2 regions of the Streptomyces sp. NPDC046876 genome follow, and region 2 is predicted to be linked to the other one. Evidence: riboswitches for the same ligand, from Rfam matches in the RefSeq annotation. Region 2 holds a riboswitch; the other holds the start of a gene.

Region 1 (7,678 bases), on a different contig from region 2:
GCCGAGGTCGGCGCGGTCGCCGTCGCCGCGGCTGGCGCGGCTGTCGTCGTCCTTGAGCTGGGCGCGCTCCTGCGCGGTCAGGGTGTTCAGCTGGGCCTGGGCCTCGGCGAGCTTGTCCTGCGAGGCCTTCTTCTTCTCGGCGAGCTCCTTGCGGGTGGCGTCGAGGTCGGCGAGCTTGCCGGCGGCCTCCTGGCGCTGCTGCGCGAGGCTGCGCTGCTTGGCCTGGATGCGCTGGACGGCCTCGACCTGCTTGCCCGTCAACTGCTCGAGGGTGGAGGCCTTCTCGAGGTAGGTCTCGGGGTCGCCGGAGAGGAAGAGGGCGACGGACTGGTCCATGCCGCCGGTGCGGTACTGGGCGCTGGCCATCGAACCGAGGGTGTTGCGCAGCTGGTTGAGTTCCTCCTGGCCGCGGGCGACCTGGTCCTGGAGCTGGGATATCTCCTTCTCCAGCTTCTCCTGCCGCTCCTTGGCCGAGTTGGCCTTCTCGGTGGCCTGCTCGGCCTCCTCGTAGAGCGCGTCGACCTTGGCCTTGACCTCGTCCTTGCCCGGTCCGCCGGGAGCGGCGGAGGCGGCGTGCGCGGAGAGAGCGACGGCTGCGGCGGCCGTGGCGGTGAGGACGGTCACCCGTGCGCGGGTCGGCTGCTTGGGTCGACGGTGGGACGCCACGAAGCCGAGCTCCTTCTTCCAGTGCCGCCGGAGGGGGGAACGGGAAAGTCCAACGCATGCGACGAACGCACGCACGCACCCCGGCGTCGCCTTCGCCGTCACCCCGAATGAGTGATCTACCGCACGAAGGTTTGAGCAGACCCTAGTGACCCGGCTGTGATCACTTCAAATCCTCGCGGCAAAAATCCCTTGCTCCGACCAGGTTCTTTACCTATGGCGCACGCTCCGTGCAGGCGACTTGACGGTCCGTTCGCCGAGCTCTCGGCGAAATGCCGTATTCCGCCAAGGAGTTACGAAACGCGCGAAAGCCGCTTCAGGAGCAAAGCGGACGTGACGGGCCGGGCCCCGGCCTTCGCCACCCCGTCGGCCACCTCGCGGTCCGTGGAGACCACGACCACCGGCCGCCCGGGCGGTTCGGCACGCACCAGCTGGCGGATCAGCTCGTCCGCCGTCACGCCGGGCTTGGAGAACAGCACCCGCACCCCGCGCGGCGGCGCGAGCAGCACCGGGGCCGCCAGCTCCGCCCCGTCGAACACGCAGGTCATCTCCGCGCCGGTCTGCGCGGCCAGCATCGACAGCCCGCCCAGCAGCCGCAGCCGCTGCTTCTCCAGCGGCATCGTCGGATAGCCGGTCTTGGTCACGTTGTAGCCGTCGACCACCAGATGGGCCTGGGGCAGCGCCAGCAGCTGGTCCAGCAGCGCCGGGTCGGTCTCCGACAGGGCCCGCGCCGCGATGTCCTTCGGGGTCATCCGGCCCGGCTCCACCGCGTCCACGGTGTCGGCCGGCCGCGTCGAGACCGGCGGCAGCGCCAGCTCGCGGCGCAGCCCCTGCGCCGCGTCCAGCACCGTGTCCAGCAGCAGCCGCAGCCGCATGTCCTCGACGCTGCGGCCCTCGCGGGTGGCCCGGCGGGAGGTCTCCAGCGCCGACTCGGCCTCCGCCAGACGGGACTTCAGCCGGCGGGTCTCGCTCTCGGCGGCCACCACCTGGGCGGCGGCCTCGGCGCGGATCGCGTCGATCTCCGCGGTCACCTTGCGCAGCGCCGCCTCGCCCCGCTTGACGTCGCTCTGGGCGCTGCGCAGCTTGCGCTGAAGCGATTCGGCTTCCTTGCGCGCCGCCTCCAGCTCGGCGCGGACCTGCTCCCCGCCGGCGCGCTGGAGGTCCCGTACGTGGGCCAGCTCCTCGCGCAGCCGGTCCAGTTCGCGCCGGGTCTCCTCGTCGGCCCGCTCGGCGTCGGCGCGCTGCGCCTCCTCTCCCGCGGCGGCCACCAGCTTCACCCAGCCGGCCGGCCGCAGCACGTACGCGGCCGCGGCCACGTCCAGCGGGTCGGCGGCGGCGGGCGGCGCACCGGCGTCCAGCGCCCCGGCCAGCTCCGGCTGGGCCTCGCGCACCTTCTCGGCGACGCGGCCGCGGAAGACGGCGTCGCTCTCCACGGCCGCGGCCATGGCGTTGCCCGCGAACTTGGCGCGCCGGGTCGGGGTGAACCGGGCGTACTGGCGCAGCTGCGCCGGGAGGTCCGCGACCGTCAGTCCGCCGAAGGCGTCCGAGACGAGCGCGACGACCCGGCGCCGCACGCCTTCCGGCAGCGGGCGGTCGAGCACCTCGGCGGCGTCGCCGGCCGCATCGGCCGGCTCAGCGCCGCTTGCTGGCTCCACAATCCGTCACCCCTACCGTGATCTTTCCGAAAAGGGCGTGGCTCCCTCAGGAGTCCGCGCCCGGCCTGTCCACGAGTTCGATCTGGTCCACCGCGTTGCACCAGCGGCAGCGGACCGACTCGATGGTCTCACTGACCACCTCGCGTTCCTCGACCTTGGGCTCCCCGGCGAGATCCAGGTGTACGTACTCCACGACCTTCGACGAACGAGTGACGTCGAAGCGCGTGAGGTTGCCGCACAGCGTGCAGCGCCACCGGGTGGTGTCGGTCGGCAGGGGAACCGTCATCGGGCCGCTCTCTCCTTCGTAGCTGATTCAATTAAAGCCGCCGTCTGCGCGAATCGGCGGACCGCAGCACGTAACCCTACGGCCTGCCGGTGCGTAGGGCGGGGCCGGTTGGGTCATGCTCAATCGCATGATCGTAAAGTGGCGGGCTGCCGTGCGCGAGGCCGCGCGGGGCCCGGTGGCCACCCACGCCCTGATCGCCGGCTGCTGCCTGGTGTTCGTGCTCGGCCCGGCGTCGGGGCTGAACCCCTCCTACGGGACCGGCGAGCGGCTCCTGGAGACGGGGGGCGCGTACTTCCGGCGCTGGGGCGTGGTCCCGGACGAGCTCTTCACCGGGTCCGGGCGGGCCCTGCTGACCCCGCTGACCGCGCTGTTCGTGCACGGCAGCTGGCTGCACCTGCTCGGGAACATGCTGTTCCTGTACGTCTTCGGCGCCATGGCGGAGGAGCGGATGGGGCGCCCGGCGTTCCTGTGCTTCTACGTCTGCACCGGCTACCTGGCCCTCGCCGCGTACGCGGCCGCCAACGCCTCCTCCGACCAGACCCTCGTCGGCGCCTCGGGCGCGATCTCGGCGGTGCTGGGGGCGTTCCTGTGCCTGTTCCCGCGGGCGCGGGTGACGAGCCTGTTCCCGTTCCTGCTGTTCCTGCCGCTGCGGTTCCCCGCCTGGCTGGTGCTGCTGTTCTGGTTCGCCCTGCAATGGTTGGCGGCGCACCGGGCGGGCAGCGGGCCGGGGGTGGCGTACCTGGCCCACCTGGTGGGCTTCTCGCTCGGCTTCGTCTACGCGTGGGGGCGCTACCGGCGTACGACTAGAGTGAGGCGATCAGCGACGGCCACCGAGGGAGACAGCCAGCCATGATCACCGCGATCGTGCTCATCAAGACCAGCGTGGACCGCATCCCCGAGATCGCCGAGTCCATCGCCGCGCTGGAGAACGTCAGCGAGGTGTACTCCGTCACCGGTACGTACGACCTCATCGCGCTGGTCCGCGTGGCCCGCCACGACGACCTGGCGGACATCATCCCGGGCCGTATCAGCAAGATCCCGGGCGTCGAGGCCACCGACACCCACGTGGCCTTCCGCACCTACTCCCAGCACGACCTGGAAGCGGCCTTCGCCATCGGCCTGGACGCGTAGGGCCCGTCCGCCGCACCGCCCCCGGCTCACAGCCGGGGCAGCGCCTCCCCCGGCCCGGCCGGTCGGCCCTCGGCCAGCCGGAAGACGTACCCGCGCAGGCAGTCGCCGAGGCCGGTGTCGATGTGCGCGACGTACTCCCGTGCCCCGAGGGCGGCCTCGCGCTCGTACGGGCTCGCCGACGCCGACCAGGTCCGGGCCGCGCCCACGGCCCACTCGCGCACCCGCCCCCGCTCGCGCCACCAGTCCCGGACCGGTTCCGGCGTCCAGTACAGGTCGCCATCGGCGCCGTAGCCGGCGAAGGGATCGGCCTCGGCGGCGCAGATCAGGCGTCGCGCCGGCTGCGCTTCTCCCGGCGGCCCGGGACCGGGGCGCTCCAGTCCAGCACCGGCGCGCCCCACTGCGCAAGGACGCGGCCGGCGGCGGCGCGGACGGTCGGGACCGGGTCCCAGTAGGTCGTCCAGGGGCAACGGCGGCAGGGTGTCACACGGCCGGGACGCAGCGGCCCTCCTCCGTGCGGTACTGCCACTTCGCCCCCTCGGTGACGAGTTCCCTGACGGCGCGGACGAAGCGGTCCACGTGCTCGTCGGGGGTGCCGGCGCCGAAGCTGACGCGGATGGCGTTCAGGGAGGGGGTCACCCCGGACGAAGTCTGGGGGAGCTCGCCGGGCGCCGCCTCCGGGGATCCGCACTCGCCCGGCTCCTGAGGGGCGCTGCCCAGCAGGGTGCGGACCAGCGGGTGCGCGCAGAACAGGCCGTCGCGCACCCCGATGCCGTACTCGGCGGACAGGGCGGCGGCGAAGTGGGAGCTGTTCCAGCCGTCCACCACGAAGGAGATCACGCCGACCCGCGGGGCCTCGTCGCCGAAGAGGGACAGGATCCGCACCTGCGGGACGTCCGCGAGGCCGGCCCGGACCTTCGCGATCAGGTGGCGCTCGCGGGCGACGAGGGCGTCGAAGCCGGCCTCCGTCAGGGCCCGGCAGGCCGAAGCGATCGCGTAGACGCCGATGACGTTCGGGGAGCCGGCCTCGTGGCGCGCGGCCGTGGTGTGCCACTCGACCTCGACGCCGCCGTCCTCGCGGCGGGTGACCCGCCGCGAGGCGCCGCCGCCCGCCAGGTACGGCTCGGCCTGCTGGAGCCAGTCGGCCCGGCCGGCCAGCACGCCTGAGCCGAAGGGCGCGTACAGCTTGTGCCCGGAGAAGGCCACCCAGTCCACGTCCAGCTCCTGCACGGAGACGGGGTGGTGCGGGGCCAGCTGGGCGGCGTCGAGGACGATCCGCGCGCCGTGGGCGTGCGCGGCGGCGGCGAGCTCCTTCACCGGCCACAGCTCGCCGGTGACGTTGGAGGCGCCGGTCACGCACACCAGCGCGGGACCGTACGGGTCTCGGTCCGCCAGGGCCTGCTCCAGGGTGGCCACGGCCTCGCCGGGGGTGCGCGGTGCGTTGAGGTACGTGACCTGCGCGTCGTCCCACGGCAGCAGCGAGGCGTGGTGCTCGGTCTCGAAGACGAAGACCCGGCAGCCGGCCGGCAGGGCGGCCGCCAGCAGGTTCAGGGAGTCGGTGGTGGACCGGGTGAAGATCACCTGATCGGACGGGCGGCAGTCCAGGAACGCGGCGACCGCGTCCCGGCTCTGCTCGAACAGGTCGGTGGACAGCTGCGAGAGGTAGCCCGCGCCGCGGTGCACGCTGCCGTAGTAGGGGGCGTACGCGGCCACGTCGTCCCACACGCGCTGCAGGGCCGGGGCGCTCGCCGCATAGTCCAGGGCCGCATAGGTGACCTCCCCGCCGGTGACGAGGGGGACGGTGACGTCGCGGCCGAGCACGGCGAGCGGCTCGGTACGGGCGGGGTCGCAGGCGGCGGTGGCGGTGGCGGTGGCGACAGCGGTGGGCGCGGCGTTCAGGGATGCGGACATGGCGGATTCTCCCGGCAGGCAGGGCGGAATGGCTTCGGAGGTCACCCGTGGGCGGGTACGGCGGCGCTACGGGCCGGCCGTCGTCCGGGGTACGGGGAAAGGTCTCGGAAGGGGTGCGGGTACGCGAAGAGGACCCTGTTCCGAGGGGTGAAGAAGGGGCGGATTCGCCCTATCGCATTCGCTTGCTCACGGAAAAACGCTCCTCGAGAGACCAGGACCCCTGGTGTCGAGGGATCCGCGCTTGCCGCAGACCTTGTTGCCTGCGGCCTGGTCATCACCCGGGGCACCCCGCCACGGAAGGAGGGTTGCCGGACAGCAAGCCGGGGCCAAAACGCTGTCACTCGTGACCTGGGCAGCATCCTGCCACAAGATCCCGCACGCACAAGGCCCCGGTCCGCATGCTGGGACCGGGGCCTGGCCGGAAATCGACGGAAGGGATCCGTCAGCTCACGCGTTGCTGGCCGCCACCCACCGCTCGAGGGCGGCCCGCGCGGCCCCGGAGTCGATGGCCTCCGCCCCGCGGGCGATGCCCTCGCGGATCTGCTCCTCCAGGGAGCCGGAGCCGGGGTCGAGCGCCACCAGGGCGGCCGCCGTGTTCAGCAGGACCGCGTCGCGCACCGGGCCGGTCTCGCCGGCCAGCAGCCGGCGGGCGACGTCCGCGTTGTACGAGGCGTCCGCGCCGCGCAGCTCGGAGACGTCGACCAGGCCGATGCCCACGTCGCGCGGGTCGAAGGGCTGCTCCTGCACGCGGCCGTCGCGCACCCACCACACCCGGGAGGTCGCCGTCGTCGTCAGCTCGTCCAGGCCGTCGTCCCCGCGGAACACCAGCGCCGAGGAGCCGCGCTCCGCCAGCACGCCCGCCACGATCGGCGCCACGCGGGCGTCGGCGACGCCGGTGGCCTGCGCCCGCACCCGGGCCGGGTTCGTCAGCGGGCCCAGGAAGTTGAAGGTGGTCCGGATGCCGAGCTCCCGGCGGGCGGCGGCGACGTGCCGCAGCGCCGGGTGGAACTTCACCGCGAAGCAGAAGGTGATGCCTGCCTCCTCGGCGACCTCGGCCACCCGCACCGGGGTGAGGTCGAGGTTGACGCCGAGCTTCTCGAGCACGTCGGAGGCCCCGCTCGCCGAGGAGGCGGCCCGGTTGCCGTGCTTGACGACCTTGGCGCCCGTGCCGGCGACGACGATGGACGACATCGTGGAGATGTTCACCGTCTTGGCGCCGTCGCCGCCGGTGCCGACGATGTCCACGGTCCGGCCCGGCACCTCGATCAGGTTGGCGTGCGCGTACATCGCGCGCACCATGCCGTTGATCTCCTCGACGGTCTCCCCCTTGGCCCGCAGGGCCACCACGAAACCGGCGATCTGGGCGTCGGTGGCGGCGCCCCGCATGATCCGGTCCATCGCCCAGGCGGTGTCGTCGGCGTGCAGGTCCCGGCCGCCGAGCAGGGCGTCGAGGACGCCCGGCCAGGTGGGGGCCGCCACGCTGTCGCCGCCTGCCGGGGTCACAACGTTCATGGTCCGCTCCTGAGGGTCCACCGTCGAATGAAGTCGAATGAAGAGGTCTTGAAGGCTTCAGCCTATCCAGCCCGGAACACGGCAAAGAGCCCCGTCCAGACCCTGGACGGGGCTCTCGCCGTGGCGACACCGGAACTGACCGGAATCAGTCCCCTACGGGATCAGTGGTGGCCGTGGCCGCTCTGGATCTCCTTGTACTCCTCCACCGTGGGCTTCGGAATCTGGTTGTTCTCGGCGTAGAGGCCCTTGCTGAGCTTCACGCGGAGCTTCTCCATGCGGCCGACCTTGCGCTCGACGCCGTTCTCGTCGACCGTCGGGCCGAGTTCGAGCGGCTTGTACTGCTCGTGCGCGGTCAGCGTGTGCAGCTTGTCCTGCGACAGCGGCTCGTGGACCTCGACGAACTCACCGTGCGGCAGGCGCTTGATGATGCCGGTCTCGCGACCGTGCAGCACCTTGTCGTGGTCGCGGCGCTGCAGACCCAGGCAGATCCGCTTGGTGACGATGAACGCGAGCACCGGGACGA
Region 2 (7,678 bases):
GGCCTCCTCGGCCAGTGCCTCGGCGAAGGACCGGTTGTAGGCGGTGTACGCCTCCCACTGGCGCCGGAACTCCGCGTCGAAGACGGGGGTGCGCGGGATGTCGTACAGGTGGTGGTGGGTGAACCACAGCACCGAGTTCGCGATGCCGTTGTACGCGGCGTCGTACACCGCCGGGTCGATGTCCAGCATCCGCACGCCCGGCTCGGCGACGCCCCGCCGCACCGCCTCGCGGTCCCCTTCCGACAGCGCGGCGCAGATCCAGAGCGCGTCCGGCTGCCCGCCCAGCGCGGCGGACAGGCCGGAGACGAGGCCGCCGCCGCCGCGCCGGGCGGTGAGGGCGCCGTCGGCGCCGTGGGCGTAGGAGAGCGGCCCGCGGTTGGCTGCGACGAGTACCTGGGACGAGTGGAGGGCGTGGGAAGTCTGGGAAGCCTCGGAAGCCATGCGGCGAACCTAGCCCGGCCCGCGCCCGCTCAAACGTCCGTTCCCTCCCCTTACGCGACCTGTACGGGCGGGTAGGCAGCCCGTACGCGGCCCGCAAGGCCGTGTTACGCCACCCGCCGCCCTACGTACTCCTTGACCTCCAGCATCGGCGGCCGCTCCTCGGTGTCCACGGCGTGCGTCCTCGGTACGAACCCGTCCGGCCCGCGCTCGAACTGCGTCAACACCGGCCGCACGTGGGGGTACCCCCAGCGGTAGCTGGGGGAGTGCCCGCGCGAGAGCCGCAGCTGCGCGGTGCGGTAGATCGCGGCGGCCATCCGGCCCAGTGCCTGCCCGTCCTGGTGGCGGTGGAGCCGTACGCCGACGTCCACCTGCGCGAGCGCGTCCAGCCCGACGGTGTGCAGCGCGTCGACCAGCAGGCCCAGCTCGACGCCGTAGCCGACGGGGAAGGGCAGGCGTTCCAGCAGGGAGCGGCGCACCGCGTACTCCCCGCCCAGCGGCTGTACGAAACCGGCCAGCTGGGGCCAGTGCAGGTTGAGCAGCGGTCGGGCGACGAGCTCGGTGACGCGGCCGCCCTGGCCGGGGGCGTCCCCGAGCGGGCGGTCGTACATGGCCTTGACGAACTGCACGTCCGGCTCGGTCAGCAGCGGGCCGACGATCCCGGTGACGAAGGCGGAGGAGAAGTCCCGCAGGTCGGCGTCGACGAAGCAGACGATGTCGCCGGTGGTGGCCAGCAGCGAGCGCCACAGCACCTCGCCCTTGCCGGGCAGGGCCGGGATCCGCGGCAGGATCTCGTCGCGGTGCACGACGCGGGCGCCGGCCTTCGCGGCGACCTCGGCGGTCAGGTCGGTGGAGCCGGAGTCGACCACGACCAGCTCGTCCACGAGCGGGACGGCGCGGCCGTCGATCAGATCCCGCCGGATGACCTCCACGATGGCGCCGACGGTCGCCTCCTCGTCGAGGGCGGGCAGCACGACGCTGACCGTCGTGCCCGCCGCCCGTTTCGCGGCGAGCAGCTGGTCGAGCGGTCGGTCGGCCACGGACCAGGAGCGGTCCGCCAGCCAGCGCTCCACCTCTTCCAGCACCTTCGGCACTCCTGCTTCCCTCGTCCTGTTCCGCGGCCGTTCTGGCCGAAAAGTGATCCATCTCGCGCTTCGGACAGCCGTCTCAACCGCCCGAGCCTTCGGTTACAGTCTTGAACAACGCGAAGGACCGCCGCATGCCGGGGGTCCCGCGTACAAATGCCCGGGGTGCGCCGCAGAGCGCGCGGCCCGGTGCCATACCGCTCATCCAGAGGGGCAGAGGGACACGGCCCGTTGAAGCCCCGGCAACCCTCCAGTCGGTTTCCCGCCACTGCGTGCAGCAGCAGCGAGGTCCCCGGCTAGGGAAGGTGCCAATTCCGTCTCATGGCGAAATGCGCCATGGGGAAGATGAGGAGAAAGGGCCTCGCCATCATGGCTGCACAGACCGTTGCCACCCCTGCTGCCGGAACCTCCGCTTCTGCTTCCGCCGTCGACCTCGGCCCCGCCTCGGGCCTGTCCTGTCGGGAGTGCGGTACCCGTTTCGAGCTCGGGCCCATTTTCGCCTGCGTCGAGTGCTTCGGTCCGCTGGAAGTCGCGTACGAGCTGCCCACCGCCGACCCCGACACTCTGCGCGCCGCGATCGAGGCCGGCCCGAACAACATCTGGCGCTACGCCCCGCTGCTGCCCGTCCCCGCGGACGTGGCCGCCAAGCCGAACCTGAACCCCGGCTTCACCAAGCTCGTCGACGCCGAGAACCTGGCCAAGGAGCTCGGCGTCACCGGCAAGCTGTACGTCAAGGACGACTCCGGCAACCCGACGCACTCCTTCAAGGACCGCGTCGTCGCGATCGCCGTCGAGGCCGCCCGCGCCTTCGGCTTCACCACCCTGTCCTGCTCCTCCACCGGCAACCTGGCCGGCGCGGTCGGCGCCGCGGCCGCCCGGGCCGGCTTCCGCTCCTGCGTGTTCATCCCGCACGACCTGGAGCAGGGCAAGGTCGTCATGGCCGGCGTGTACGGCGGCGACCTGGTCGGCATCGAGGGCAACTACGACGACGTGAACCGCTTCTGCTCCGAGCTCATCGGCGACCCGCTGGGCGAGGGCTGGGGCTTCGTCAACGTGAACCTGCGCCCCTACTACGGCGAGGGCTCCAAGACGCTGGCGTACGAGATCTGCGAGCAGCTCGGCTGGCAGCTGCCCGACCAGATCGTCATCCCGATCGCCTCCGGCTCCCAGCTCACGAAGATCGACAAGGGGCTGCAGGAGCTGATCAAGCTGGGCCTGGTCGAGGACAAGCCGTACAAGATCTTCGGTGCGCAGGCCGAGGGCTGCTCCCCGGTGTCCACGGCGTTCAAGGCCGGCCACGACGTGGTGCGCCCGCAGAAGCCGAACACCATCGCCAAGTCCCTCGCGATCGGCAACCCGGCCGACGGCCCGTACGTGCTGGACATCGCCCGGCGCACCGGCGGCTACGTCGAGGACGTGACCGACGAGCAGGTCGTCGAGGCCATCAAGATCCTCGCCCGGACCGAGGGCATCTTCGCCGAGACCGCCGGCGGCGTGACCGTCGGCGTGACGAAGAAGCTGATCGAGGACGGCCGCCTGGACCCGTCGCTGACCACCGTGGTCCTCAACACAGGCGACGGCCTGAAGACCCTGGAGGCGGTCGCCGCGGACAGCGGCCAGACCGCCACCATCCGCCCCAGCCTGGACGCGTTCCGCGCCGCCGGCCTGGCCTGACCACCCTCCCCCGCACTTCCGGAAAGGCAGTAGCGCCATGAGCGTCAACGTCCGCATCCCCACCATCCTGCGCACCTACACCGGCGGCCAGGCCGAGGTGCCCGCCGACGGCGCCACGCTGGCCGAGGTCATCGCGTCGCTGGAGGCGAACCACCCGGGCATCGCCGCCCGCGTCCTGGACGACCAGGGCAAGCTGCGCCGCTTCGTCAACGTCTACGTCAACGACGACGACGTGCGCTTCGAAGGCGGCCTGGAGACGGCGACGCCGGACGGCGCGGGCGTCTCGATCATCCCGGCGGTCGCGGGCGGCTGCTGACGCCGGCTCCTGATGTGCCCACCCCAGAATTGCCCCCTCCGGCATTAAGCGGAGGGGGCAATTCTGCTTGGTTGGGCGCGGTAGAGTTGGGGAAGTCCCCTCCGCTGTTCTTGCCCGCTGCATATGAACGGGTCGTGTGAGGGTTGACATTGAGTCAATGTGGGTGCGCGGTATGGGGCTTTGGCGCGATATGTCAGGTCCGAGTTGCCCGGGTAAATGCCAAATTTTCATCTCATTTTGCGCTTTCTGAGTGACCAGAATTCTCGTCGGATTGACCTGTTGCAGACAGCACCGGTGCAGATACATTCAGCCGCGGTCGAGGCGTTCCGGCGCAAGTTCTGACCCGGGACCGCGAAGTGCGGTCCTGCGCAAGGGCCAGTAATAGGGGAGTTAGGCATGGCTCAGGGCACCGTCAAGTGGTTCAACGCGGAGAAGGGCTACGGCTTCATCGCGGTCGACGGTGGTGCGGATGTGTTCGTCCACTACAGCGCCATCCAGATGGACGGGTACCGCACCCTTGAAGAGGGTCAGCGGGTCGAGTTCGAGATCTCGCAGGGCCAGAAGGGTCCGCAGGCGGACATGGTCAAGCTCGCCGTCTAAGCCCGGCGCGGTCGACCACCGACGCATACACGAAGGGCCCGCACCCCGGAGGAGGGGTGCGGGCCCTTCGTCGTACCCGGGGCCCGCCGTGGGGCGCGCGGGGCGCGCCGTGGGGCGTGCGTGGCCTGCCGTGGCGGGCGCGTGGCCTGTCATCGCCCGAAGCCGCTTGCACTCGAGGGGGCCGAGTGCTAATCATTGGCGTTAGCACTCTCCGAGTGAGAGTGCTACTACACAGGACCGGGTCGGTGAGGCCCGCAGGGTCCGGCGGGAAGGAACCGCCGGACACGCAGGCCGTCCGTCGCGGGCGCAGGCGCGGTCCGGAGCAGTCCACCCTCCCCGCGCGCCTGGCGGCGCAGGGGGAACCCCAGTCCTGGAGGACCACTTCAGATGGCCAAGATCATTGCGTTCGACGAGGAGGCCCGGCGCGGCCTCGAGCGCGGCATGAACCAGCTCGCCGACGCCGTCAAGGTCACCCTTGGCCCCAAGGGTCGCAACGTCGTCCTTGAGAAGAAGTGGGGCGCCCCCACGATCACCAACGATGGTGTCTCCATCGCCAAGGAGATCGAGCTCGAGGACCCGTACGAGAAGATCGGCGCCGAGCTGGTCAAGGAAGTCGCCAAGAAGACGGACGACGTCGCCGGCGACGGTACGACCACCGCCACCGTCCTCGCCCAGGCGCTCGTCCGCGAGGGCCTGCGCAACGTGGCTGCCGGTGCCAACCCGATGGCCCTCAAGCGTGGCATCGAGAAGGCCGTCGAGGCCGTCTCCGGCGCCCTGCTGGACCAGGCGAAGGAGGTCGAGACCAAGGAGCAGATCGCCTCGACCGCCTCCATCTCCGCCGCCGACACCCAGATCGGCGAGCTCATCGCCGAGGCCATGGACAAGGTCGGCAAGGAAGGCGTCATCACCGTCGAGGAGTCCCAGACCTTCGGTCTGGAGCTGGAGCTCACCGAGGGCATGCGCTTCGACAAGGGCTACATCTCGGCGTACTTCGCCACCGACATGGAGCGTATGGAGGCCTCGCTGGAGGACCCGTACATCCTGATCGTCAACTCCAAGGTCAGCAACGTGAAGGACCTCCTTCCGCTGCTGGAGAAGGTCATGCAGTCCGGCAAGCCGCTGCTGATCATCGCCGAGGACGTCGAGGGCGAGGCCCTGTCGACCCTGGTCGTCAACAAGATCCGCGGCACCTTCCGCTCCGTCGCGGTCAAGGCCCCGGGCTTCGGCGACCGCCGCAAGGCCATGCTGGGCGACATCGCCATCCTCACGGGCGGCACGGTCATCTCCGAGGAGGTCGGCCTCAAGCTCGAGAACGCGGGCCTGGACCTGCTCGGCCGCGCCCGCAAGGTCGTCATCACCAAGGACGAGACCACGATCGTCGACGGTGCCGGTGACAGCGACCAGGTCCAGGGTCGCGTCAACCAGATCCGCGCCGAGATCGAGAACTCCGACTCGGACTACGACCGCGAGAAGCTGCAGGAGCGCCTGGCGAAGCTCGCCGGCGGCGTGGCGGTCATCAAGGCCGGTGCCGCGACCGAGGTCGAGCTCAAGGAGCGCAAGCACCGCATCGAGGACGCCGTCCGCAACGCGAAGGCCGCCGTCGAGGAGGGCATCGTCGCCGGTGGTGGCGTGGCCCTGCTGCAGGCCTCCGCGGTCTTCGAGAAGCTCGAGCTGGACGGCGACGAGGCCACCGGTGCCAACGCCGTCAAGCTGGCCCTGGAGGCCCCGCTGAAGCAGATCGCCGTCAACGGTGGTCTCGAGGGCGGCGTCGTCGTGGAGAAGGTGCGCAACCTCCCCGTCGGCCACGGCCTGAACGCCGCGACCGGCGAGTACGTCGACATGCTCGCCGAGGGCATCATCGACCCGGCGAAGGTCACCCGCTCCGCCCTGCAGAACGCCGCCTCCATCGCGGCGCTGTTCCTGACCACCGAGGCCGTCATCGCCGACAAGCCGGAGAAGGCCGCGGCCGCTCCGGGCGGCATGCCGGGCGGTGACATGGACTTCTGATCGGCCCCTTCCGGCTGATCGGCTGTTCTCGAACCGAGGGCGGCACCCCTTCCACTACGGAGGGGGTGCCGCCCTCGGGCGTCGTACGGGCCGGGCGCCGGGGCGGCGGCTATGCCAGCCCGGCGGTGTCGAGCTCGAACCCGAACGGCTCGGGCACCTCCAGCGGCTTGCCGAAGGACACGGTCCGGCGGGAGCGGTAGCCGTGCCCGGAGGGGTCGGAGAAGCAGGTGATCTCCGACTCCTGCATGTCGACGACCAGGTAGACGGGGACGACCTGGCCGTACACCTCGAGCTTCTCCTGCCAGTCCGCGTCCTTGGTGGATACGGAGGTGAACTCGGCCACCAGCGACAGCGCGGTGGCGTCCGCGTGCCGGCCGTCTGCCTCGAAGGCGCTCTCGTCCGCCACGAAGAGGTCGGGCCCGTAGCCGCGCTCCGCCTGGGGGAACCGGAAGAGGAACGGCGCGATGTCCGCCACGTGCCCTTCGGGGGCGTTAGCTCCGAGCTGCTCGCGCAATGCCCGCATCGGACGGTAGTAACGCAGCTTGGACCACGGCGACACGATGATCTTCCCCCGGATGAGCTCGGCTTTGAAGCCGTCTGGCGTGTCCATCTCCTCGACCATGTGCAGGAGACGTTCGAAGGTCGGCGGCGGCGCCGGGGTCTCTATGGGTGTGGGCCGCTCGGTGGTCTCCACGGGGGTGGGTCGCTCGGTCATGATCGTCACCGTCGTCCTCCGTATGGCGCGCCGCGCCCTGGATGTGAACCTGGTCCCAGGCTAGGGGCGGGACAGTCGCCGTGCCCGGTCCCCGGAAGGGGTCCGCGCCGATCGGGTGACTTTGGTTGACTGGGGGGATGAGCGATCTCTTCGTCAAGATCTGCGGCCTGAAGACCGCGCACGACGTCGACGTGGCCGTGGCCGCCGGGGCCGACGCCGTCGGGTTCGTCTTCGCGCCCGGCAGCCCCCGTACGGTCGGCGCCGCCGCGGCGCGGGAGCTGGCCGCCCGGGTGCCGGACGGGGTGCTCACCGTCGGCGTGTTCCGCGGGCAGACGGTCGAAGAGGTCCGGCGGTTCACCGAGGAGAGCGGCGTGCGGGGCGTGCAGCTGCACGGGGACGAGGGCCCGGAGTACTACGAGGCCCTGCGTGCCGAGGGCCGCACCCTGCTGCGGGCCACCGCGCAGCGCGTCGAGCGGTGCGGGGAGTACGGGGAGGACCTGCTCCTGATCGACGCCCCCGACCCGGGCTCCGGCAAGCCGTGGAACTGGGCCGCGCAGGAGTTCACCGCCCCGGAGGGGCACTGGCTGCTGGCCGGCGGCCTGAACCCCGGCAACGTCCGCGGGGCCGTGGAGACCACCGGCGCCTGGGGCGTGGACGTCTCCAGCGGCGTCGAGAGCGAACGCGGCGTCAAGTCCCCGGCGCTGATCCGCGCCTTCGTGGAGGCGGCCCGGGCCTGAGTCCGTCAGCGGCGGACGTGGGCGGCGATGGTGCGGGCGCAGGCCAGGGCCTCGGTGCGGGTGGTGTCGACCTCCAGGTCGTACGCCACGCCCCGGTGGACCAGGT

What was found. Region 2 has a riboswitch for S-adenosylmethionine ahead of thrC (threonine synthase). Riboswitches for the same ligand answer to the same signal wherever they lie in the genome.
Region 1: it holds a riboswitch for S-adenosylmethionine, as region 2 does, so the genes downstream of both, ABZ924_RS25305 (aminotransferase class V-fold PLP-dependent enzyme) here and thrC (threonine synthase) in region 2, are expected to answer to the same signal.

What each region holds. Positions count from the first base shown of each region.
Region 1 covers NZ_JBEYXK010000057.1:4,254-11,931, forward strand. The annotation lists gene ABZ924_RS25275 (NlpC/P60 family protein) at 1-666, opposite strand, end outside; gene ABZ924_RS25280 (NYN domain-containing protein) at 957-2,321, opposite strand; gene ABZ924_RS25285 (hypothetical protein) at 2,365-2,604, opposite strand; gene ABZ924_RS25290 (rhomboid family intramembrane serine protease) at 2,732-3,457, shown strand; gene ABZ924_RS25295 (Lrp/AsnC ligand binding domain-containing protein) at 3,454-3,735, shown strand; gene ABZ924_RS25300 (hypothetical protein) at 3,762-4,133, opposite strand; gene ABZ924_RS25305 (aminotransferase class V-fold PLP-dependent enzyme) at 4,216-5,643, opposite strand; SAM riboswitch class IV at 5,876-5,992, opposite strand; gene trpD (anthranilate phosphoribosyltransferase) at 6,091-7,155, opposite strand; gene ABZ924_RS25315 (cytochrome bc complex cytochrome b subunit) at 7,317-7,678, opposite strand, start outside.
Region 2 covers NZ_JBEYXK010000155.1:1,253-8,930, forward strand. The annotation lists gene ABZ924_RS36555 (trehalose-6-phosphate synthase) at 1-441, opposite strand, end outside; gene ABZ924_RS36560 (glucosyl-3-phosphoglycerate synthase) at 546-1,523, opposite strand; SAM riboswitch class I at 1,722-1,875, shown strand; gene thrC (threonine synthase) at 1,893-3,197, shown strand; gene ABZ924_RS36570 (MoaD/ThiS family protein) at 3,235-3,513, shown strand; gene ABZ924_RS36575 (cold-shock protein) at 3,910-4,113, shown strand; gene groL (chaperonin GroEL) at 4,501-6,120, shown strand; gene ABZ924_RS36585 (Uma2 family endonuclease) at 6,230-6,835, opposite strand; gene ABZ924_RS36590 (phosphoribosylanthranilate isomerase) at 6,973-7,572, shown strand; gene cpt (chloramphenicol phosphotransferase CPT) at 7,578-7,678, opposite strand, start outside.